DNA from 2 places in the Cellulosimicrobium sp. GQ32 genome. Region 2 is predicted to be linked to the other one. Evidence: riboswitches for the same ligand, from Rfam matches in the RefSeq annotation. Region 2 holds a riboswitch; the other holds the start of a gene.
The links. Region 2 has a riboswitch for thiamine pyrophosphate ahead of AC6CH9_RS11350 (thiamine ABC transporter substrate-binding protein). Riboswitches for the same ligand answer to the same signal wherever they lie in the genome.

Region 1 (11,888 bases), on a different contig from region 2:
TCCCCTGCGTCTACGGACGGAACAACGGCGCGAACGTCTGGGTGATCATCGACGGGACCGCGTACGAGCGCACGCCCTGGCCGCCGCGCTGACACGTCTGCTCGAGTAGTCGGAGGATCTGCCGTCGGCGAATGAGCCGACGGCAGATTCCTCGCCCGTCCGGGCCTCGCCCGAGCCACGGTGGTGCCATGACCACGCACACGCCACGCACCCCGCACGCGGAGGCCGCCGCCCCGGCGACGTCGTCCTTCGACGACCAGCTCACGACGCGCCTGCTGCACCAGCGCATCGTCGTCCTCGGCACGGCCGTGGACGACGCCGTCGCGAACCGTCTGTGCGCGCAGCTCCTCCTGCTCTCGGCGGAGGACCCGCGCGCGGACGTCGCGCTGTACATCAACTCCCCCGGCGGCTCGGTGAGCGCCGGGCTGGCCATCTACGACACGCTGCGGCTCATCCCCAACGACGTGTCGACCGTCGCGATGGGCTTCGCCGCGAGCATGGGGCAGTTCCTGCTGTGCGCGGGCACGCCGGGCAAACGTCTCGCGCTGCCGCACGCGCGGATCATGATGCACCAACCGTCGGCGGGCATCGGCGGCACCGCGGTCGACATCGCGATCCAGGCCGAGAACCTCGTCTACACCAAGGGCCTCATGCACCGGCTGACCGCCGAGAGCACCGGGCAGAGCGTCGAGACCATCGCCGACGACTCCGACCGGGACCGCTGGTTCACCGCCCAGCAGGCGCTCGAGTACGGCATGGTCGACCGGATCGTCGAGAGCGTCGACGACGTCCGCCCCGCCCGCGCGGCTCGGAAGGTGGGCCTGTGATGGCGAGCTACACGATCCCGACGGTCGTCGAGAAGACTCCGCTCGGGGAGCGCGCGTTCGACGTCTTCTCCCGTCTGCTGTCGGAGCGCATCGTCTTCCTCGGCACGGAGATCGACGACGGCGTCGCGAACGTCGTCATGGCTCAGCTCCTCCACCTGGAGTCCGACGCCCCGGACCAGGAGATCGGCCTGTACATCAACTCCCCCGGTGGCTCCGCGACCGCGCTCATGGCGATCTACGACACGATGCAGTTCGTCCGCTGCGACGTGTCGACCATCTGCATGGGCCAGGCGGCGTCGGCCGCGGCCGTCCTGCTCGCGGCGGGGACGCCGGGCAAGCGGTTCGTGCTCGAGCACTCGCGCGTGCTGCTGCACCAGCCGTCGGGCGGCGGCGAGGGCACCATCTCCGACCTGTCGATCCAGGCCGAGGAGATCCTGCGGATCCGGTCCGAGACGGAAGAGGTCCTGTCCCGCCACACGGGGCAGACCGTCGAGCGCCTGCGCGCGGACACCGACCGCGACCTCGTGCTCACCGCGCGCCAGGCCGTCGAGTACGGCGTCGCGGACGCCGTCGTCACCTCGCGCAAGCTCGCTGCGGCCGCCTGAACCCGGGTCGAGCGCTGCGTCCGCGGTCGACGGATGCGTCCCGGGACGCAGCTCTCGGCCGCAGACGCAGCACTCGCCGTGCGCCGCCGCGCGGGGCCTACCCGCGTCGCCGGAACCAGGAACGTCGACGTGGCTCCTGCGCGGGCTCGGCCGCCGGGCCCGGTTCCCCCGTCGCCGCGGGCTCTCCGGGTTCCGGCACCTCGGCAGTGTCCGCGTCGGGGAAGTCGGCGGTGTCCGCGTCGGGCACGTCGGAGGTGTCCGCGTCGGGCACGTCCGCGGGGTCCGCGTCCGGGTCGACGGCGGTGTCCGCGCCGGGCGCGTGGGCGTCCGGACCCGCTGCTCCCGGCTCGGGATCGCGCGCCGGCGCGGACACCGGGCGCGCCGTCGCCGCGATGCCGGCGATCCGGCCACGCTCGTCGAACCGGACGGCCACGCTCCCGTCAGGAAGCACGAGCACGAGCGCGCCGTCGTCGTCCGTCGTCTCCAGGCCGCGCGCGGCCGCGTAGGACGCGACCGCGCGGCGGTGGTCGACGACCGTGACGGACAGCAGGCCCTCGCTCAGCACCCGCACGACGCGCGGCACGCTCGGCGCGGGCAGCGCGAGGCCGGCGGCGTCGAGGAGGAACCACGCACGCGTCCCGCTGCCGACGGGGGCGCTGTAGTGGGTCCAGGAGCCGGTGACGGCCTTGGCCGCGAGCGCGAGGCGGTACGGGAGGTCGTCGGTGAGCGGCAGCTCGGCCTCCGTCGCCTCGCGCAGCCCGGTCTCGCGGGTCTTCTCGGCGGCGCGCAGCACGTCGTCGGGGAAGCCGTTGACGTTGTTCCACGCCCACATCCAGCTCCCGGGGCCCGGCGCGGCCGTGCCGAGGAACTGGAGCCGGCACGTCGTCGTCCCACCGGTGGCGGTGGTGAAGGTGAACGTGCCCTCCGCCATCTCGGCGCTCCATGCGTCGTCACCGTGGTGGTCGGCGAGGTGGAGCTGGTGCTCGTGCGAGAGGAACGCGGCGTCGTCGACGAGCTCCTGGAGAGCCGGGGCGGTCTGCTCTGCCGTGCCGTGCGCGGTCTGCGGCTCCGTCATCCCTCGACGGTAGCCGCGCGCCTGCCGCCGCACCGGGGCACGACACGCGGTGCCGACCAGGTACCCGTCGGGTGCTCTCGGCCCGCGGAGTCCCGCGGGGCTCAGGCCGCGAGGAGCAGGACGTCGTCGGTGCGCGCGATAGGGCGCACCGCGAGCGTGGCGGTCGCGGTCGTGGTGCGTGCGACCGGGAGGTCGCGCACGGGCTCGCCGGCGGGGGCGGGGTGCCGCGGCGCGGAGAGCGCGCCGCGATCCCGGACGGAGGAGAGCACGCGCACCGGGGCGACGGGGCGCAGCTCCTCACCCGTGCGGGCCACGAGGTCGACGAGGCGCAGGCCGAGCGCGCCGCAGACGGCCGCCAGCACCTCGGAGGACGCCTCCTTGCGGCCGCGCTCCACCTCGGACAGGTACGCGGTCGAGACGCGCGCGGAGGCCGCGACGTCGACGAGCGTGCGACCCTGCGCGAGCCGCGCCCGCCGGAGGATCCCGCCGATGACGTGGCGCAGCAGCGGCTCCGCCCGCCCGCCCTCCCGGGACCGGGGGCTCGCCGTCGCTCTGCTCGGCACTGCGATCGGCGCCGGGCCCGGCGCCGCGCTCGTCGCGTCCATGCGGTCACGCTACCCGCGCTCCCGCCCGGGTGCCGAGGCACCCGGGCGGGGATCTGCTGCTGGCGTAAGGCCCGACGTCGGGCGCTCACCGGCCCGGGAGGGGCGTCACCACCGCTCGATCGACCACGCCATCTGCCAGAACCGGATCTCGTGCCGGCAGCTCAGCTCGAACGCGCGCTCCATGCGCGCGCGCTCCGCCTCGCCGGCGTCGGCGGCGAGCGCGTCGAGGCGTGCCCGGAGGTCGGCCAGGACGCCCTCGGTGCGCTCGGCGGCGTAGAACTCCCACCAGCCCGCGAGGGGGTGGTCGGCCCCGATCGCGCCGGGCGTCGCCTCCCGCTCTGCGCGCCAGAACCGCCGCGCCGACCAGATGTAGGTCCACGGGCACGGCAGGAGCGCGGCGAGCAGCACGCCGAGCGAGTCGCGGCCCGCGGCGAGCATGTGGTCGACGTAGGCCTGCGCGCTCGGGGCGAGACGGTTCGTCTGTGCCTCCTCGTAGGTCACACCGAGGAAGTCGCACATCGCGTGGTGGGCGTGCGACTCGTCGTCGAGCAGGAACCCGGCCTTCTCGTGGAAGTAGGCGGCCCACGACCGGTCGGGCGCGAGCGCCATGCCGAGGCCGTAGCAGCGCAGGTAGGCGGTGAGGTACTGGTGGTCCTGACCGACGTAGTGCCGCACCGCGGCCGGCTCGACCGTCCCGTCACGCAGGCCGGCGAGGAACGGGTGGTCGTAGAACTCGTCGAAGAGGTGCGCGTACCGGCGGGCGAGGTCGGCGGTGAAGCCGCTCTCCCCCCTCCGGACGAGCACGGTCGGGTCGTCCGCGAGGACAGGGTTCAGGGTGATGGCAGCAGGCGTCGTCATGCCCACGTTCCTCCGCTCGTGCTAGCGAGATCAGGTTCGACGGGTCCGGGCGGCCGTACCGCTCGTCTCAGTCCCTCGGCCCGGCTGCCCGGGCGGGACGCCCCGCGTGGTTCGTCGCGACCCTAGCAAGGAAGCACCGTTCGCGTCGGGAGCATCCGGCGGAGTGTGGGAATATAGTTGTAGCGACAACAAGTTGGAGCAGACATGACCACGAGCACCCCGGGCGCGCCGAGCGACCGCCTCCTGTCCCCGTCCACGAGCATGGACGCCGTCACGCTGCGCGTCGGCGACCTCGAGCAGATGACGTCCTACTACACGGGCGCGTTCGCGCTCGCTCCCCTCGAGGAGCGCTCGCGCGGCACCGAGGTGCACCGCGTGCTCGGCCGCGGCACGACACCCATGCTGCGCCTCGTGCACACGCCCGGGCTGCCCGCCGTCGACCGGCGCCAGGCCGGACTGTTCCACACCGCGTTCCTGTTCGACGACGCCGCCAGCCTCGCCGCGACCGTCTACCGCGCGGCGCAGGACCGCCGCGGATCTTTCGTCGGGTCGAGCGACCACCTCGTCAGCGAGGCGTTCTACTTCACCGACCCCGAGGGCAACGGCGTCGAGCTGTACACCGACCGGCCGCGCGAGACGTGGGTGCGGGAGCGGGGGCAGATCCGCATGGCGACGGAGTTCCTGGACCCGAACGCGTACCTGCGCACGCACCTCGACCAGGAGACGTTCGACGCCGGGCCCTCGCTGGCCGGGCGCGTGGGGCACGTCCATCTCCAGGTCGGAGACATCGCGACCGCTCACAACTTCTACGTCGACGCCGTCGGGTTCGAGGCCACGGTCACCGAGTACAGCGGCGCCCTGTTCGCGTCCGCCGGCGGGTACCACCACCACGTCGCGATGAACGTCTGGAACAGCGCCGGCGCCGGGCCGCGCGCCGCGAGCCTCGGTCTCGGGGACGTGGCGATCACCGTGCCCGGCCGCGACGACCTCGACGCGCTCGTCGCCCGCCTGCGCGCCCGCAGGTTGCAGCACGCCGACGACGGCCGCTCCGTCGTCGTGCACGACCCGTGGGGCACGCGCGTCACGCTGGCCGTGCCCGGCACGACCACCGACGAGCTGCTGGCGCGATGAGCGCCTCCGCCTCGCTCGCCGCGGTCCGGTCCGACGCGGACCCTGCGAGCCCGACCGCGGCGGGCGCCGTCGTCGTCCTGCTGCACGGGTTCGGCTCCCACGAGCAGGACCTCGCCGGCCTCGGCCCGCACCTCGGTGCGCCCTGGGTCTCGCTGCGCGCCCCGCTCGCCCTCCCCCACGGCGGCTTCGCGTGGTTCCCGATCGTCACGCCGGGCGACCCCGACCCCGAGCCCGTCGCGCGCGCGACCGAGGCCGTCTGGGACTGGGTCGACGCCGAGCTCGGCCCCGAGCGGCCGGTCGTCCCCGTCGGGTTCTCCCAGGGCGGGCTCATGGCCACCCAGCTCCTGCGCACGCGCCCCGAGCGCGTGGCGGCGACCGTCGTCCTCGGCGGGTTCGTCCAGGCGGCGGAGCAGCCCGCCGACGCCGCGCTCGCCGCGTCGCGCCCGCCCGTCTTCTGGGGCCGCGGCGCCGACGACCGGGTCATCGCGCCGCACGCGATCGACCGCACCGCCGCGTGGCTGCCGGGCCGCTCGACGCTCGTCGAGCGCGTCTACCCCGGCCTCGCCCACGGCATCGACGCGCGCGAGCTCGCCGACGTCCGGGCGTTCCTCGACGACGTCGTCGGGCGAGCAGCGACCTGACACCCCGGGTCACGCCCCGCCGGGCGGGCGGCACAGGGCGCGGGCCGGGCGTCGCGCGCGCACGATGGGAGCACACCCGCCGTGCGCACCGAGGAGCGACGCCGATGTTCCGCAGCCTCTTCCCGATCCTCACCGTGGCCGACCTCGAGCGGTCGCTCGACTTCTACCGCGACCTGCTGCGCGGGACCGTCGAGTACGCGTTCCCGGACGACGGGCCGCCCGTCTACGTGAGCCTGCGCGTGGGCGGGTCTCCGCTCGGCCTGGGCCAGGGCGAGCCGCCTCCCGCGGACACGCGGATCGTGCTGTGGGTGTACGTCGACGACTGCGACCGCGCGGTCGAGCACCTCGCCGCCGCAGGCGTGCCGGTGCTCGAACCACCCACGGACCAGCCGTGGGGGGAGCGCGTCGCGCGCGTGCAGGACCCGGACGGCACCGTCGTGGTCCTCGGCCAGGAGGCCGCGCCGCCGCCCGAGCCGGACGGCCCGACCGGGCTCTCGTGACCTGGGTGCCCCCACCGGGACTCGAACCCGGAACACGCCGGGTTTAAGCCGGCCGCCTCTGCCAGTTGGGCCATGGGGGCGCGCGCCGAATCTACCGCGACCGCGGCTCTCACCGGGCCGTCGGCGCTCGACCCGACCAGGACGAGGACGCCGCGAGGGGCGAGCCGTACGCGCGGCTCGCCCCTCGTCGTCGGGCAGGTGCCGGGTACCCCGGCGGGTGCGGACGGGTGTCAGGACGCCTGGGCCGCCGGCGTCCGGTCGTCGGCGTCGACGGTGCCCGTGCCGGACTCCGCCGCGGCCGCCGAGCCCTGCGCGGTCTGCTTGACCGGCTCGCCGTCCTTCTTGGGCGGCACCGACGCGGCGCGGAACTCCGCGCGCGGGTCGTGCAGGGAGCCGAGCGACACGAGCTCGCGGCCGAGGAGGAACTGCCCGATCCAGCCGATGAAGATGCGGATCTTGCGGTTGCCCGTGGGCATCGCCATGACGTGGTAGCTGCGGTGCATGAGCCACGCGAGCACGCCGCGCAGCTTGAACACGCCGAACAGCTCCGCGACGCCCTTGTACAGGCCGAGGGACGCGACGGTACCGACGCTCTTGTGGCGGTACTCGACCGGCTTCTCGCTGTGCAGCTCGAGCGCGAGGTTGTCGGCCAGGCGCGTGGCCTCGCGGATCGCGTGCTGCGCGTTCGGCGGGCAGAACTTGCCCGGGTTCAGCACGTCCGGGACGGCGGCGCAGTCGCCCGCGGCCCACGCGTTCGGGACGACGTTGCCGTCGGCGTCCGCGACCTGGAGCGTCGGGAGCACCGTGACGCGGCCCATCTTGTCCACGGGGAGGTCCGAGGCCTCCTTGATGACCGGGTTCGCCTTGACGCCCGCGGTCCACACGATCGTGTCGGAGTCGAACTCCACGCCCGTGGACGTCACGACGTGACCGTCCACGCACGACGACAGGAACGTGTTGAGGTGGAACTCGATGCCGCGCTTCTTCAGCTCCTCGAGCGCGTAGCCCGCCATGGGCTCGCTGAGCTCGGGCAGGATGCGCCCGGCGCCCTCGATCATGACGAAGCGGAGGTCCTTCTCCTCGATCGTCGCGTAGTTGCGGGTCGCGTAGCGCGCCATGTCCTCGATCTCGGCGATCGCCTCGACGCCCGCGAACCCGCCGCCGACGAACGTGAACGTCAGCATGCGACGGCGCAGCTGCTCGTCCCAGGTGGACGACGCGACGTCCATGCGGTTGAGCACGTGGTTGCGGACCGCGATGGCCTCCTCCACGTTCTTGAAGCCGATCGCGTTCTCCGCGAGCCCGGGGATGGGGAGCGTGCGCGACACCGAGCCGAGGCCGACGATCAGGTGGTCGTACGTGACCGAGTAGTCGTCGCCCTCCTCCGGGTGGATCGTCACGCGGCGCGCGCCGTGGTCGATCGCGACGACCTTGCCCTGGAGCACGTCGACGCCCTTGAGCGCACGGCGGTGCGGCGCGACGACGTCGCGACCGTCGATCGAGCCCGCGGCCGCCTCGGGGAGGAAGGGCGCGTACGTCATGTACGGGCGCGGGTCGACGACGACGATCGCCGCCTCGCGGCGACCGAGCTTCTTGCGCAGTCGGCGCGCGGCGTACAGACCCACGGAGCCGCCGCCGAGGACGACGACGCGGGGCACCTTGCGGGGCCGCGGCGAAGCGGTCTGGGCACGGCTGACCGAGGTCAGGTCATTCTGAGGCATGGTTCCAGAGTATTACCGGTTGCGGCACAGGCGAGCCGGAGCGTCCGCCAGACGGGCGTGACGCGCCCCACGCTCGCCCCGCGCACGGGGCAGACGCGACATTCCGCGCGGTGCGGACGGCACCGGCCCCCGGGTCGCTCCCCACGACGACACGCGGCTGGGGAGCGATCCCGGGTTCGACGGTCCCGCGGTCAGCCGATCGCGCCGACGACGGGCGTCGGCGCGCTGGGCTGCGGCTGCGTGCCGCCCGCGGGCGGGGTGGGGCCGGGCTCGGGGGCCGTGCCCTCGGCCGGGTCCGTCGTGTCGCCCGACGGCGCGGCGCCGCCCTGGTCGCCGGCGTCGCCGGTGCCCGGCTCGTCCGTGCCCGACGCCGCCTCGCCCGAGCCCGCGCTCGAGGGCACCGCGGTGGGCGCCTTGAGGAACGGCCACGGCATCTCGCGCGTGCGCGTCCCCGTCGCCGGGACGGGCCGCCCGTCGCCGTCGGCGTACTCGACGTCCTCCTCGGCGACCGCGCGCAGGGGGTAGACGTTCCAGCGCTCGCGGCCGTCCGTCGAGAGCGTCGGCTGGAAGAACCACGACCCCTCGACGTCCGGGACGGCCCAGACCCCGTAGGCGCCTTCCTCCGTCACCGTGCGCACCGGCCGGCCGCGGTCGTCGAAGACCTGGACGTCGCGCAGCGGGTCGCCGGCCGCGTCGTACACGAACAGGTTGGACACCTGCATCCCGTCGACCCACACGCCGTCACCGCCGGGCCCTCCGCCGTCGTACGCGACCTGGTTCACCCCGACGCGCGCGTCGGCCACGCCCTGCTGGTACCCGCTCTCCCAGCCCGCGCCGGAGGAGGACGCCCCGGCTGCCGCGGCGCGCAGGACGAGGGGTGCCGCGACGACCGCCGCTGCGACGGACAGCGGGCGCACGACCTTCGGCAGCCACGTCGTGGGCAGCCACCGGCCCCTCCCCCACTGCACGCTCACGACGACGGCCGCGAGCACGACGACCCGTGCCGACAGGTCCGGGGGCAGCATCGCGATCTGGTACCCGCCGAACATCCAGAGCAGCAGCGTCGCGGCGACCCAGCCGCGCAGGATCCACCACGCGGGCGTCAGGGCCCGCAGGAACTCCATGACCGAGGCCCACTGGGGCGTCGACGTCACGGGCCGCCACAGCGAGCGCCACCCGGACGAGAAGATCCCGCCGAGCACGAGCAGCCGCCCGCGCAGCCCGATGCGGGGGCGGCGCGCACCGCCCGGCGCGGCGGCGGGCGGGAGCCCCGCGGCGGCGCGCAGCTCGGCGGCGTACTCCGCGGGCGGGCCGAAGAGCGCGACGAGGTCGAGGGCGGAGTCCTCGGCGCTCTCGGCGGCGACGGCGCCCGGCGCGTCGGTGAGCTCTCCGGCCCCGCTCGTGGGACCGCCGTCGGGAAGCGGACGAGGGGCGCCGCCGCTGCGCGGCAGCGCACCCGGCGCGTCGACGACCGCCTCGGCGAGGTCGGCCTCGAGCCCGTCGGCGAGCTCCTCGACCTGCTCCGGGCGCAGGTCGGCGAGGTGCGCGCGCACCTGCTGCGCGTACGCGTGGACGTGCCCGTAGAACGCCAGGCCCACGGGTGTCCCGGCGGGCTGCTGCGCGGACGTCGTCGTGCTCATCAGGCGGCCACCTCTCCGGTCCGCAGCAGCGCGGACACGGTGCCCGCGAACGTCTGCCACTCCTTGCGGTGCAGGTCGAGCATCGCCCGGCCCTGCGCGTTGATCCCGTAGTACTTGCGGTGCGGCCCGGCGTCGGACGGCACGACGTACGTCGTCAGCGCCCCGTTCGCGTACAGGCGCCGCAGCGTCCCGTACACCGACGCGTCCCCGACGTCGTCGAGCCCCGCGGCGCGCAGGCGTCGCACGACGTCGTACCCGTACCCGTCCTCGGCCTCGACCGCCGCGAGGACCGCGGCGTCGAGCACCCCCTTGAGCAGCTGCGTGGTGTCCATCCGACCCTCCGTCGGGCATTCCCGGCACTCGTCCCACCGGTTCGTGGCGGGCTCACGCGATGCACACTACCGCGCGATGCGCAGTACCGTGCACGGCGACACGCCGCCCGTGTGTTCCCGCAGACGGCGAACCCGGGGTCCCTCCCCACCCAGGCTTCGGGTGGGGAGAGACCCCGGGTTCGGCGGTCGGGTCAGGCGATCGACCAGGCGATCCCGTCGAGGATGTCGTGCTCGCTCGTGACGACCTCGGTGAGCGACCCGCCCGCGGCGGCGACGTCGTCGCGCACGCGGCGCACGACCTCCGACCACACGAGCGCGCCGGCGCCGATGACGTCCACCCGGCCCGGGTGCATGAAGCCGAGCGCGGTGCGCTCGGCGCGCGAGCGGTGGAGCAGGTCGTCGCACGCCGCCAGGACCGCGTCCACGGACAGCACGGCACCGTTGATCCGCTCCCGGTCGTACCGCGCGAGGCCGAGCGCGTGGGCCGTCACCGTCGTGACGGACCCCGCGAGGCCCACGAGCGTCGCGGCCTCCCCCAGCGGCACGACCGCGGCGGCCTCGTCGAGCGCGGCGCGCACGTCCGCGCGGGCCGCGGCCTCCTCGTCGACGGTCGGGGGGTCGGACCGCAGGTGCCGCTCGGTGAGGCGCACGCACCCGACGTCCATCGAGAACGCGGCGTCGGGCGCCGCCGTGCCGAGCACGAGCTCGGTCGAGCCGCCGCCGAGGTCCACGACCGCGTAGGGCCCGGGCCGGACGGCCGCGACGGTCGACGTCGCGCCGCGGAACGACAGCGCGGCCTCCTCCTCGCCCGAGACGACCTCGGGCTGCACGCCCAGCGCCGCCAGGACGCCGTCGACGAACTCGGCGCGGTTCTCCGCGTCCCGCGTGGCCGAGGTCGCGACGAAGCGCGTGCGCGTCGCGCCGAGCTCCGCGATCACGTCGGCGTACCGGCGCGCGGCATCGAGCGTGCGCGCGAGCGCCTCGGGCGCGAGGCGACCGGTGCGGTCGACCCCCTGGCCGAGCCGGACGACCTCCATGCGTCGGTCGACGTCGACGAGCGTGCCCGCCGCGGGGTCGACGTCCGCGACGAGCAGGCGGATCGAGTTGGTGCCGCAGTCGATCGCGGCCACGCGCGACGCACCGGGCGGGACGGGGACGGGCGCGGCGAGCGCGCCCGGGTCACGGGTGAGAGGAGAGGTGGAGCCTGAGGTCATGCGTCCAAGCGTGCCACGGCGTCAGCAGGTGCAGCGGTCCGGGCGCCAGACGTCGCGCACGCGCTCGAGCGCCTCGTCGCCCAGCGGGTTCACGCCCGGCCCGGCGGCCAGCGCGTGCCCGACGAGGACGTGCAGGCACTTCACGCGCGTCGGCATGCCGCCTGCCGAGATCCCGTCGATCTCCTCGACGTGGCCGAGCGCCTCGCGCTGCGCGAGGTAGTGCTCGTGCGCGCGCCGGTAGGCGGCGGCGAGCTCCTCGTCCTCGGCGAGGCGCTGCGACATCTCCTTCATGACGCCGTTCGCCTCGAGCGTCGACGCGGCCGCCACCGCGCCGGGGTGCGTGAGGTAGAAGGTCGTGGGGAACGGCGTGCCGTTCTCGAGCCGCGGCGCCGTGCGGACCACGAGCGGGCGCCCGCACGCGCACCGTGCGGCGATGCCGACGACCGCGCGCGGGGTGCGACCGAGCTGCTCCGCGAGGGTCTCGAGGTCGCGCTCGGTGACGACGGCGTCCGGGTCGTCGGCGGGGATGGCCAGGCGGGCGTCGGGCACGGGTCTTCCTTCGGGTCGGTCGGGCGCGTCGGGACGACGCGTCACCCATTCTCCCCGCTCGACGGCGCCGAGCCGTCGCCGGTCGGTTCCTCGCCCGCGGGCGGGTCCTCCTCACCGGCCCCGCCGTCGGCCGTCCCGGCCCGGTCGCCCGTGCCCGACGGCACCGGCTGCTCGCCCGCGACCTGCACCG
Region 2 (11,888 bases):
GACGACCGCCCGGCCCACCACGACGTCCTGCGGCCGGGCGACCTCCTGGTGCTCGTGACCGACGGGCTCGTCGAGCGGCGCGGCGGGTCGCTCGTCGACGCCCTCGACCGGTTGGCGCGGGTCGCCTCCGAGAACGCGGGCGTCGGCCCCGCCGTCCTGTGCGACCGGCTCGTCGCCGCGTTCGACGACCCCGGCCGCGAGGACGACGTCGCCGTGGTGGCGGTCGCGCGTCAGGCGTCCCCGGACGGCACCTTGTCCGCGACGTCGTCGTAGGTGACCTCCGCCGGAGGCTCGGCGGGCGCGTAGACCAGGCGCACGACGCCCGTCGGGAAGGTCTCGGACCGCAGGAGCGTGAGCGGGTAGTACGGCTCGCCCTCGTCGAAGAGCCGCTCGCCCGTGCGCGCCGCGACGGGGTGGACGAGCAGCCGCAGCTCGTCGAGCAGCCCGGCGGCGAGGAGCTGGCGGACGACCGAGATCGACCCCGCGACGAGCACCTTGCCCAGGCCCGGTTCCTCCTTGAGCGCGCGCACGGCCTCGACGAGGTCGCCGTCGACCCGCTCGACGTGCCGCCAGCCGAGCTCCTGGTCGCCGCGCGTCGCGACGATCTTGCGCATGTCGCCGAGGCGTGCCGCGAACGACGCGTCCTCGCCCCCTGCGGTCTCCCGCTCGGGCCATGCGCCGGCGAAGCTGTCGTACGTGACCCGCCCGAGGAGCAGCGCGTCGACGTCCTGGTAGTCCTCGTCCACGGCGGCGGCCATGTTGTCGTCGAAGTACGGGAAGTGCCACGCCGGGTCGATCTCGGCGACGCCGTCGAGCGAGAGGAACAGGGTGGACACGAGCGTCGCGGTCATGGGTGTGGCCTTCCGGTCGGGGTGCGAGACGACGGGGCAGACCCTCGCGCCCACCCGAACTCATCGTCCCGCCGACCACGACCTCGCGCGCGGTCGAGCACGACATGGCGGTCGTTATCCGTGCGATAGCGACCGCCATGTCGTGTTCGGCGGGTCGTCCGCGGCGCGGAGAGGGGTGGCGGGTCAGCGGCGCAGGGGCAGCGCGAGGGTGGCACCCACAGCGAGGTGCTCGACGGCGAGGAGCGCCACCGCTCCGGGCGTCGCCGCCCCGAGCGGGCCGAGGAGCGAGACGAGCAGCGCGACGGCGCACGTCACCAGCCACGCGGGCTCGCCCCGGCGGGGGCGACGGGCCGACACCCGGCCGAGCAGGGCGCGCACACCCCACGCGGCGTACCCGACGACGAGCGCGGTGACGACCGCCGCGACGACGCCGACGGTCTGGGTGCCTGTCGCGGTGCGCACCTCCGGGTCGACGCCGAACGCCGTCCCGACGAGCAGCACGACGGCGGCGACCGCCGCGGCGACGAGCGGGACGGACCAGCGGGGGACGCGGCGTCGGGCCGGCGCGGCGCCCGGTACCTGCCGTCCGTCGGCCGCGGACGGGCCGGGGTGGCGGGAGGCGTTCGAGGTGGTCGGCGTCGTGGGCATGGGACCTCTCCTTCGTCACGCGACGAGGGCCGCGTGCTCACACGGCCGGGGCCGCGGCCGGCAGGGTGCCGACGTCCCCCACGCTCGCGGCGGCGCCGCGTCCGGCGCACCGGCCGGACGTCGACGGCCGTCCCGACCCCGGTCGGTCCCCGACCCTCCCGCCGGACGGCGACCCCCGACCTTGGTCGGTGGTCGGCCGCCGCGCCGCGCCCTAGCGTCCGGAGCATGACCACACCGACCGACTGCCCTCCGCTCGCCGGACGCCCCGTCCTCGCGACGGCCGCCGCCCGCCGTGACGGGAGCCGCCCGCTCGTCCCCTGGTGGACGTTCGCCGTCGCGTGGCTCGCCGTCGCCGCGCTCACCGTGCTCGCGACGGCCGGGATCGTCGGCCAGGACGACCCCGGCGCGCAGCCCGCGATCGACGTCACCGTCGCGGTGCTGGCCCTCGCGGCCCTCCCGCTCCTGTGGTCGCGGTCCCCGCGCGACGCCCCCGTGCTCGGCGCCCTGGTGCTCGCGTCGCTCTCCGCGTACTCCGGCGCGGCGACGCCCGCCTCGACGGTCGCGACCCTCCAGGTCGCGCGCTGGTACCCGGCACGCACGGCGGTCCCGGTCGCGGTCGCCGGGTTCGTCGGCCACGCCGTGCAGGCGCTGTGGCGGCCGCAGGCGCTGCCGCTCGGCTGGTGGCTCCTGTGCGACCTCGCGGTGCACGCCGCCCTGCTCGGTTGGGGCATGTACTGGCAGGCGCGGGCCCAGCTGATGTGGTCGCTGCGCGACCGCGCCCGGCGCGCCGAGCGCGAGCAGGAGCGCCGCGTCGTCGAGGCGCGGGTCGCGGAGCGCACGCGGATCGCCCGCGAGATGCACGACACCCTCGCCCATCGGCTCTCGCTCCTCGCCGCGACGGCCGGTGCGCTCAAGTACCGCCCCGACGCCGACCCGGCGCAGCTCGCTCGCGCCGCGGGCCTGGTCCGGGCCGGGGTGAGCTCCGCGCTCGGCGACCTGCGCGACGTCGTCCGGGTGCTGCGCGCCGAACCCGGCGACGTCGAGGGCGCCCCCGCCCCCCAGCCGACGCTCGACGACGTCGACCGCCTCGTCGCCGAGGCGCGCGAAGCGGGCGGCGACGTCACCTACGAGCGGTCGGGCTCGGCGGACGTGCCACGGACCGTCGAGGTCGCGGCCTTCCGCGTCGCGCAGGAAGGGCTGACGAACGCCCGCCGGCACGCGCCCGGCAGCCCCGTCGTCCTGCGCGTCGCGGCACGGGCGGGCGAGGTGCGCGTCACGGTGTCCGACGGCGGTCCTCGCCTCGTCGCGGTCGGCGGCGCCGTCGGAGTGGCCTCCGACGAGGGGACGGGCACCGGGCTCGTCGGGCTGCGCGAGCGCGTCGCCCTGCTCGGCGGGACCCTCGACGCCGGGGCGCGGGACGACGGGTTCGTCCTCGACGTCCGGCTACCGTGGGACGCGTGAGCGACCAGGGTGGGCGCGGGGACGGGGCCCGCGTGCGCGATCGGCACGACGACGGAGCGGTCCCGCAGGACGCGCCGCGGACCCGGCTCGTGATCGTCGACGACGACGCGCTCGTCCGCGCCGGCCTGCGGCTCATGCTCGACGGCGCCCACGGCATCGAGGTCGTCGGCGAGGCCGCGGACGGGGCCGAGGTCCCGGCCGTGCTCGACGCGCACCCGACCGACGTCGTGCTCATGGACCTGCGCATGCCGCGGGTCGACGGGATCGAGGCCACGCGGCGGGTGCGGTCGCGGCCGGGCGCCCCGGCCGTCGTCGTGCTCACGACGTTCGACAGCGACGACGAGGTCGTCGGCGCGCTGCACGCCGGGGCGGCCGGCTACCTGCTCAAGGACATGCCGCCCGAGCGGATCGTGGCAGCCGTCCGCGCGGCCGCCGCGGGCGAGCCGGTGCTGTCACCGGAGATCGCGCGGCGTCTCATGACGTCGGTCGCAGACGCGGGCGGCGAGCGCGACCGCGCCCGGGCGGCGCTCGGCACGCTCACCGGCCGGGAGCGGGACGTCGCCGTCGAGCTGGGCCGCGGCGCGGCGAACGCGGAGATCGCGGCGGCCCTGTTCCTCAGCGTCCCGACGGTCAAGGCCCACGTGTCGAACGTGCTGCTCAAGCTCGGCCTGGAGAACCGGACGCAGGTCGCGCTGCTCGTCCACGCCGCCGGCCTGGACTGAGCACGGACCTCCCACCCGATCCGTGGCCCACCACGACTTGGCCCGCCGTCGAGCACGACTTGGCGGTCGTTCTGCCCCCGATAACGGCCCTCATGTCGTGTTCGGCCAGAGGGTGAGATCAGTCGCCGGGCCACTCCCCCGTCCAGCGCTCGAACGCCCGGGCGCCGCCGCGGTCGATGAGCGCCTTCACCGCGGCGAAGATCGCGCCCTGGATCAGCGCCGCGACGAGGATCTCGCGCAGCGAGTACTCGGACTCGAGCGGCTTGGGCGCGTCGGAGCGGTGCCCCGGGGTGACGCGCTTGTACACCTGCTTGAACACCTGGCCCGCGACCAGCCCGCCCACGATCGAGCTGGCGAGCCCCACGGGGCGGTAGAGGATCTTCGCGGCCTTGCCGCCGGTCTTCTCCGGGGGATGCGTCCCCGCCGTCACGTCGTCGCTCATCCCTCGACGCTAGGTCGGCTCCGGCTCTCTCGCGCGTCGCACGACCTGCGAGCATCGTCTGTGAGCTCCGTCTGCGGGCCGTCAGCCCGGGACGACGGCGCAGCCCGCCAGATCGGGCGCGACGTGCACCCGGGCGCCGGTCTCGGGCCCCTCCTCGAGTCCCCCCGCGCCGCCGCCCGCGAGCGCCACGAGGCGAACCGGTGCGCCGTGGTCGGCGCCGGGGAGGACGACGTCGACTGTGACCTCGACCGCACCCCGGCGGAACACGCTGCCGACGACGGTCGCTGCCCAGGTGTCGTCCGACGACGCGGGGACACCTTCGGTCACGAGCCGCAGCCCGCGCGGGCCGACCGCGAGCACGGTCCCGTCGCCGCGGGGGACGAACGCCTGGTAGCCGAGGAACTCCGCCACGCGGAGCGACGCAGGGGCGCGCCACAGGTCCTCCGGCGGCGCGACCTGGAGGAGCCGGCCCGCGTCCATGACGGCGACACGGTCGGCGACGGTGAACGCCTCGTCGTGGTCGTGGGTGACGAAGACGGCCGTCGTCCCGGTGGCACGCAGCGCCTCGCGCAGGTCGAGCGCGAGGCGCTCGCGCAGCCCGCGGTCGAGCGCGGAGAGCGGCTCGTCGAGCAGGAGCAGCCGAGGCCGCGGCGCGAGCGACCGCGCGAGCGCGACCCGCTGGCGCTCTCCCCCGCTGAGCGTCGCGACGGCGCGGCGCTCGTACCCGGCGAGCCCGACGACGTCGAGCAGCTCGGTCACGCGCGCGTCGCGCTCGGCGCGGGGCAGCCCCGCGATGCCGTACGCGACGTTCCCCGCGACGTCGCGGTGCGGGAAGAGCTGACCCTCCTGGAACATCAGACCGAACCCGCGCCGGTGGACGGGGACGCCCGTGAGGTCGCGCCCGTCCCAGCGGATCTCTCCCGCCGCGACGGGCTCGAGCCCCGCGACGGCGCGCAGCAGGCTCGACTTGCCGCAGCCGCTCGGCCCGAGCAGGGCGAGCACCTCGCCGGGCGCGACGTCGAGCGTGACGCCCGCGACCGCCGTCGTGCCGGGGTCCGTGCGCGCACCCCCGCCGTAGCGCACGACGACGTCGCGCACCGCGAGCCCGGCGCCCTCCCCGGGCACGGCGTCGGGTGCCGCGTCGGGCTCGGCGGCGGGGCGCGACGGCTCCGGCGCGCCCGCGCGCGCCGGGGCGGGGTCGGTCTGCACCATCAGAACTCTCCTCCGGGTCGGTCGCCGCGCAACCGCTCGGCGAGCAGCATGACGGTCGCGGTGAGCAGCGCGAGCACGACGCTCGCCGCGAGCGCCATGCCGTAGTTCTCGGCCCCCGGGCGCCCGATGAGCCGGAAGATCACGACCGGCAGCGTGGCGCTGTCCGGACGGGCGAGGAAGGACGTCGCACCGAACTCCCCGAGCGAGACCGCGAACGCGAACCCGACGGCGAGGCCGAGCGAGCGAGCGGCGATCGGGCCGTCGACGGTGCGGAACACCCGACCGGGCGCGGCGCCGAGGGTCGCGGCGGCCTCGCGCAGGCGCGGGTCGATCGCGCGCAGCGTCGGCAGGACCGTCCGCACGACGAGCGGGATCGCGACGACCGCCTGTGCGATCGGCACGAGCAGGCCCGACGTACGCAGGTCGACGTCGAGGCCGAGCGGCCGGTCGAGCGTGATCAGGAAGCCGAAGCCGACCGTCACGGCGGAGACCCCGAGCGGCAGCATGAAGACCGAGTCGAGCACGGAGATCGCCCGTCGCCCGCCCCGCGAGCGCGGGCGCCGCGACACGACGAGCGCGACGAGCCCGCCGATCACGACGGCGAGCACGGTCGCGAGCGCGGCGGTGCGCAGCGAGTTGGCCGCCGCCTCCCACACCGTCACGGACAGCGCGTTGCGCCCGCCCGTGGTGCCGAGGTTCGCGTAGTTGTCGAGCCCCCAGCCGCCGCCCGGGACGCGGAACGAGCGCACGACGAGCGTGCCGAGCGGCAGGCCGACGAGCACGACGACCACGGCCGCGGTGAGCGCCGCGGGCGCGAGGTCGCCCGTCGGGCGGCCGTCGCGCCACAGGCGCAGCGGGTGCGCGGACGACGCCGAGGACGACAGGTTCAGGGCGCGCTCGCGCCGGGCCCGCGTGCGGTTCGCCACCGTGAGCGCCGCCGCGACGACCACGAGCTGCACGACCGACAGCACGGCGGCCGTGCGCAGGTCGAGGAACTGCGTGGTCTGGATCCAGATCTCCGTCTCGATCGTCCCGTAGCGGATGCCGCCGAGCACGAGCACGACGCCGAACGCCGTCGCGCAGAACAGGAAGACGATCGACGCGGCGCTCGCGACGGCGGGCGTCAGCGCGGGGAGCGTCACCGTGCGGAACGCGCGCCACGGCGTCGCGCCGAGCGCCCGCGCCGCCTGCTCGGCGCGCGGGTCGAGGTGCTCCCACAGCCCGCCTACCGTGCGCACGACGACCGAGTAGTTGAAGAACACGAGCGCGACGACGATCGCTGCGAACGTCTCGTCGAGCCCCAGGAACCCGAGGGGGCCGCCCTGCACGAGCAGCGACCGGAACGCGACGCCGACGACGACGGTCGGGAGCACGAACGGCACGGTGACGAGCGCGCGCACGACCCGCCGCCCGGGGAACCGGCACCGGTACAGCACGTAGGCGCCGGGCACGCCGAGCAGCAGCGAGAACGCCGTGCCGAGCACGGCCTGCCACAGCGTCAGCCCGAGGATGCGCCACGTCCGCGGCTGGGAGAAGACCTCCGCGAACCCGGACAGGTCGAGGCCGCCGTCGTCCCCGACGAACCCGCGCGCCACGAGCGTGACCACCGGCCACGCGAAGAACACCCCGAGGAACACCAGCGGCACCGCCGCCGCCAGACCCCACAGCACCGCGCGCCCGACGCCGCCCCGCCAGAGGGCCCGGCCCCTCACCACGGCTCTACCTCGCGAGGTAGAGCCGTGGTCGCTCGTGGACCGGGCGTCAGTCGACGACCGTCGCCGTCCATGCCTTGATCCACTCGTCGCGGTGCGCCGAGATGTCGGCGGGGGCGACCTCGAAGGGCTCGTCGGCGAGCGGGGCGAACTCGGCCCAGCCGTCGGGGAGCGCGACGGAGTCGTCGGCGGGGTACATGTACATCTGCCCCGGTACGTCGGCCTGGAACGCCTCGCTCACGAGGAAGTCGACGAGCTGCTGCGCGCCCTCGGGGTTCTTCGCGTTCGCGAGCACGCCCGCGTACTCGACCTGGCGGAAGCACGTGTCGAGCAGCGCGCCGGTCGTGGACGCGGAGCCGTCCTCGGTGAGCGTGAAGGCGGGCGACGTCGAGTACGACAGCACGAGCGGGCGCGGCCCGGCGCCCTCCGAGCCGGAGAAGTCGACGTAGTAGGCGTCCGACCACCCGTCCACGACCTTCACGCCGTTGGCGCGCAGGTCGGCCCAGTAGTCCTCCCAGCCGTCCTCGCCGAACGCCCCGACGGTCGCGAGGAGGAACGCGAGGCCCGGCGACGACGTCGCGGGGTTGGTCACGACGAGGAGGTCCCGGTACTCCGGCTTCGCCAGGTCCTCGAGCGTCACGGGCTCCGGGATCCCGGCGTCGGCGAACCACGCGTGGTCCACGTTGACGCACACGTCACCGAGGTCGACGGCGGTGAGCTCGCCGCCGTCGCCGACCGCGTACGACGCGGCGGACTCCGAGACGTCCGCGGGCGTGTACGGCTCGAGGACGCCCTCGTCGATCGCGCGCGACGCGAAGGTGTTGTCGATCCCGAACACGACGTCGCCGAGGGGCGAGTCCTTCGTGAGGATCAGCTGGTTGACCAGCGCGCCGCCGTCGCCGGGCGCGACCTGCTCGACGGTGAGCCCGCTCTCCTCCTCGAACGCGGCGAGCACGTCGTCGCTCACCGCGAAGGAGTCGTGGGTCACCAGCGTGACCGTGCTCCCGCTGCCCGACGACGCGTCGTCGCCCCCGGCGCCGTCACCACCCGAGCAGGCCGCGAGGGCGAGGAGCGCGAGCGTCGCGCCCACGCCGGTCGCGAGGGCTCGGCCGCGGCGGGCGACGGTGGTCGTGTGCTGCATGTGTCCTCCCTGGACGTTCAGGAGGGGTCCACCGGCCCGACGAGCCGTACGCCGGGTGGGCGCGACGAACCGCGCGAGCAGGTGATCGAGATTCCCGACTTCCTCCACCGGTGCTAACCGGATCAGGTTCGAGGGTCTGCGGTGGTCCGCACTCTCAGCTCCTCCAGGAGCTCCCCTGTCGTTCACCGCGAGCCTACACCGGCCCCTCACCCGGAGAGTCCCCTGAGAGAACCCTGAGCACCAGCGACCGCGGACCAGGGACGGTTCGGGGCCCGCCCCCGATGCCGCGGGGACGCGCGCCGCGGGAGGGTCGGTACGACCGCCGGGAGCCCCGGCGGCCGCCACAGGACGACGCCGCCCGGCGAGCCACGACGCTCCCGCGCAGCGGCACGACGAGAGGACGGACGAGGACGTGACGACGACAGGTGCGGCACAGCGGAGCACCCCGCGCGAGGGCCCGCCCGCTGAGGGCGCCGAGGGCACTGAAGGCGCTGAGGGCGGTGCACGACCCGCGATCGCGACCGCGCGCGGGCTGGTGAAGACGTACGGGCGCGGCGAGGCCGCGGTGCGTGCGCTCGACGGCGTCGACGTCGACCTCGAGCGGGGACGTCTGACCGCGATCATGGGCCCGTCCGGGTCGGGCAAGTCGACCCTCATGCACTGCCTCGCGGGGCTCGACTCCCCCACGGCGGGGACCGTCGTCGTGGACGGCGAGACGGTGTCGGCGATGAGCGAGCGGCGCCTGACGCGGCTGCGGCGCACGCGCATCGGGTTCGTCTTCCAGTCGTTCAACCTCGTCCCGACGCTCACGGCGGAGGAGAACATCGTGCTCCCGCTCGCGATCGCGCGGCGGCCCGTGGACCAGGAGTGGTTCGACCGGGTGGTCGACGCCGTCGGGCTGCGCCCGCGGCTCGGGCACCGCCCGGCGGAGCTCTCGGGCGGGCAGCAGCAGCGCGTCGCGTGCGCGCGGGCGCTCGTGTCCCGGCCGGCGGTCGTGTTCGCGGACGAGCCGACGGGCAACCTCGACTCGCGCGCGGCCGCCGAGGTGCTCGGCTTCCTGCGCGCCTCGGTGGACGACCTCGGCCAGTCCGTCGCCATGGTCACCCACGACCCCACGGCGGCGTCCTACGCGCACCGCGTCCTGTTCCTCGCCGACGGCCGCCTCGTCACCGAGCTGCGCGACCCCACGCCGCAGGCCGTCCTCGACACGCTCGGTACTCTCACGCCCGCGCCCGCGGGCGCGCACGCCACCGACCCGGCGCACGCACCGGCGGCCGCCCGATGATGGGCCGGATCGCGCTGCGCGGCGTGCGCGCGCACGGCGCACAGCTCGTGCTGTCCGTGCTCGCGGTGACGATCGGCGTCGCGTTCGTCACGGGTACGTTCGCGCTGCGCGCGATGCTCGCGTCGACGTTCGACGGCATCGTCGCGTCGTCGATCCAGGCCGACGCGTACGTGCGCGGCGGGACCGCCGCCGGTTCCGCGCTCGAGGACCCGGCGCAGCTCGGCGGGACCCGCAGCCTCGTCCCGGCGGACCTGGCCCACACGCTCGACGCGCGCGACGACGTCGACCTCGCGCTCGCGGAGGTGAGCGGCCCCGCCGTCCTCGTCGGCGCCGACGGCACCGCGGTGCTGAGCACCCAGGCGCCGAGCATGGCGGTCGGGTACGACCCGCGCGACCCCGGGCCACGCGTGGTCGACGGCCGCGCACCGGCGAACGGCGGGGAGGTCGCGCTCGAGTCCGCGACGCTCGAGGCGTCCGGGCTCGCCGTGGGCGACACGACCGACGTCGTGCTCGGGGACGAGGTGCGGCCCGTGCGGGTCGTCGGCGAGCTCTCGCTGTCCGCACCGATGGCGGGCGCGACCATCGTCCTGCTCGACGCGACGACCGCGGCCGCGACGTACGCGCCGGACGGCATGGTGCCGTCGATCGCCCTGCACGCCGCCGACGACGTCTCCCCCGAGGCGCTGCGCGACGCCGTCGCGACGGCGCTCCCCGCCGGTGCCGAGGCCGTGACGGGTGCCGACCTGCGCGACGAGACGAGCAGCGCGATCGCCGACCAGCTCGGCTTCGTGTCGACGTTCCTGCTCGTGTTCGCCGCGCTCGCCCTGTTCGTCGGCACGTTCATCATCACCAACACGTTCGCGATGCACGTGCGCCGCCGCACGCGCGAGCTCGCGCTCCTGCGCGCCGTCGGGGCGTCGCCGGCCCAGGTGTTCGCGTCCGTGCTGGGGCAGGCCGCGGTCGTCGGGGTCGTCGGGGCGGTGCTGGGCGTCGCCGCCGGGTTCGGGCTCGCCGAGCTCGCGCGGGCCGGGCTCGGCGCGGTGGGCATGGAGCTCGCCGGGTCGCTGCCCGTGACGACGGCCGGGATCGTGGTCCCCCTCGTCGTCGGGGTCGTGGTGTCCGTCGTCGCGGCGGCCCTGCCCGCGCGGCACGCGGCGCTCGTCCGGCCCGTCGAGGCCATGCGGGCCGACGTCGTGCGCCCCGCCGGTCCAGGGGTCGCCCGGGTGGTCGCGGGGACGCTGACCCTGCTCGCCGGCATCGGGCTCGTGGTGGGCGCCGCGGCGGTCGGGAGCGGCGGCGCGCCGCTCCTCGGCCTCGGCGCGGTCGGGGTGATCGCGGGCGTGCTGCTGCTCTCCCCCCTCGCGGTCGGCCCCGTGCTGGGCGTCCTCGCCGCGCCGTTCGTCGCGCTGGTCCGGCCCCTCGGCAGCCTCGCGCGCGGCAACGTCACGCGCCAGCCGCGGCGCACGGCTGCGACCGCGGGTGCGCTCGTCGTCGGCATGGCGCTCGTGTCGACGACGTCGGTCCTCGCGCTCTCGGCCCGCGAGTCCGTGACCGGCATCGTCGACGAGGAGACGGCCGCCGACCTCGTCGTCCGGTCGGCGACCCCGTACCTCCCGGAGGGCGTCGCGGCCGACGTCCGCGCCGTGCCCGGCGTCGCGTCCGCCGACCTCACGACGTACGGGCAGGTCCTCGTCGACGACGAGCCGCAGCTCGTGGTCGGGTTCCCGGCCGACGGCTTCGGCCGCTCGGTCCGCACGACGGCGGTCGAGGGCGACCTCGGCGCGTACGCCCTCGGGGAGGCGGCCGTCATGGAGGACGCGCTCGACGAGCACGGCTGGGCGCTCGGCGACGTCGTGACGATCGCCGACCCCACCCGGCCCGATCTCCCGGCGCACGACGTCCGCATCGGCGCGGTGATCGACTCCCACGCGTTCTCCGTCGACATGCTCCTGCCGCCGGACGTCGCCTCCGCCGTCGGCGCGACGACACCCGAGATGCTGTTTCTCGACGCCGAGCCGGGCGCCGACCTCGCGGCCGTGCGGGGCGCGGTGACGGACGCCGTCGCGCCCTACGTCGTGGCGAGCGTGCTCGACGCCGAGGAGTTCGCCGGAGAGGTCGCGGCCCAGGTCGAGTCGATCCTCGCGATCGTCTACGCGCTGCTCGGCCTGTCCGTGCTCGTCGCGGTCCTCGGGATCGTCAACACGCTGGCCCTGTCCGTCGTCGAGCGGACGCGCGAGATCGGGCTCCTGCGCGCCGTCGGGCTGGGGCGTGCCCAGCTCGCCACGACGATCGCCATCGAGTCGGTGCTCGTCGCGGTGTTCGGGACGGCGGCCGGGCTGGTCGTGGGGACGGGCCTGGCCGCCGCGCTGCCGTCCGTCCTCGCGGACGAGGGCTTCACGACCCTCGCGGTGCCC

Region 1: another riboswitch for thiamine pyrophosphate. It lies ahead of AC6CH9_RS15565 (TenA family protein); the one in region 2 lies ahead of AC6CH9_RS11350 (thiamine ABC transporter substrate-binding protein).

What each region holds. Positions count from the first base shown of each region.
Region 1 covers NZ_JCAXEP010000009.1:199,698-211,585, reverse strand. The annotation lists partial or broken gene AC6CH9_RS15590 (fibronectin type III domain-containing protein) at 1-92, shown strand, start outside; gene AC6CH9_RS15585 (ClpP family protease) at 189-827, shown strand; gene AC6CH9_RS15580 (ClpP family protease) at 827-1,432, shown strand; gene AC6CH9_RS15575 (DUF6882 domain-containing protein) at 1,530-2,507, opposite strand; gene AC6CH9_RS15570 (helix-turn-helix domain-containing protein) at 2,609-3,112, opposite strand; gene AC6CH9_RS15565 (TenA family protein) at 3,218-3,970, opposite strand; TPP riboswitch at 3,961-4,085, opposite strand; gene AC6CH9_RS15560 (VOC family protein) at 4,175-5,101, shown strand; gene AC6CH9_RS15555 (alpha/beta hydrolase) at 5,098-5,742, shown strand; gene AC6CH9_RS15550 (VOC family protein) at 5,847-6,242, shown strand; tRNA gene AC6CH9_RS15545 (tRNA-Leu) at 6,249-6,322, opposite strand; gene AC6CH9_RS15540 (NAD(P)/FAD-dependent oxidoreductase) at 6,473-7,963, opposite strand; gene AC6CH9_RS15535 (hypothetical protein) at 8,155-9,603, opposite strand; gene AC6CH9_RS15530 (PadR family transcriptional regulator) at 9,603-9,935, opposite strand; gene AC6CH9_RS15525 (Ppx/GppA phosphatase family protein) at 10,127-11,149, opposite strand; gene AC6CH9_RS15520 (DUF501 domain-containing protein) at 11,171-11,698, opposite strand; gene AC6CH9_RS15515 (FtsB family cell division protein) at 11,740-11,888, opposite strand, start outside.
Region 2 covers NZ_JCAXEP010000006.1:18,210-30,097, reverse strand. The annotation lists gene AC6CH9_RS11390 (SpoIIE family protein phosphatase) at 1-273, shown strand, start outside; gene AC6CH9_RS11385 (dihydrofolate reductase family protein) at 231-851, opposite strand; gene AC6CH9_RS11380 (DUF6069 family protein) at 1,035-1,499, opposite strand; gene AC6CH9_RS11375 (sensor histidine kinase) at 1,725-2,960, shown strand; gene AC6CH9_RS11370 (response regulator transcription factor) at 3,050-3,682, shown strand; gene AC6CH9_RS11365 (DUF4235 domain-containing protein) at 3,801-4,124, opposite strand; gene AC6CH9_RS11360 (ABC transporter ATP-binding protein) at 4,206-5,333, opposite strand; gene AC6CH9_RS11355 (ABC transporter permease) at 5,336-7,051, opposite strand; gene AC6CH9_RS11350 (thiamine ABC transporter substrate-binding protein) at 7,098-8,189, opposite strand; TPP riboswitch at 8,272-8,376, opposite strand; gene AC6CH9_RS11345 (ABC transporter ATP-binding protein) at 8,602-9,474, shown strand; gene AC6CH9_RS11340 (ABC transporter permease) at 9,471-11,888, shown strand, end outside.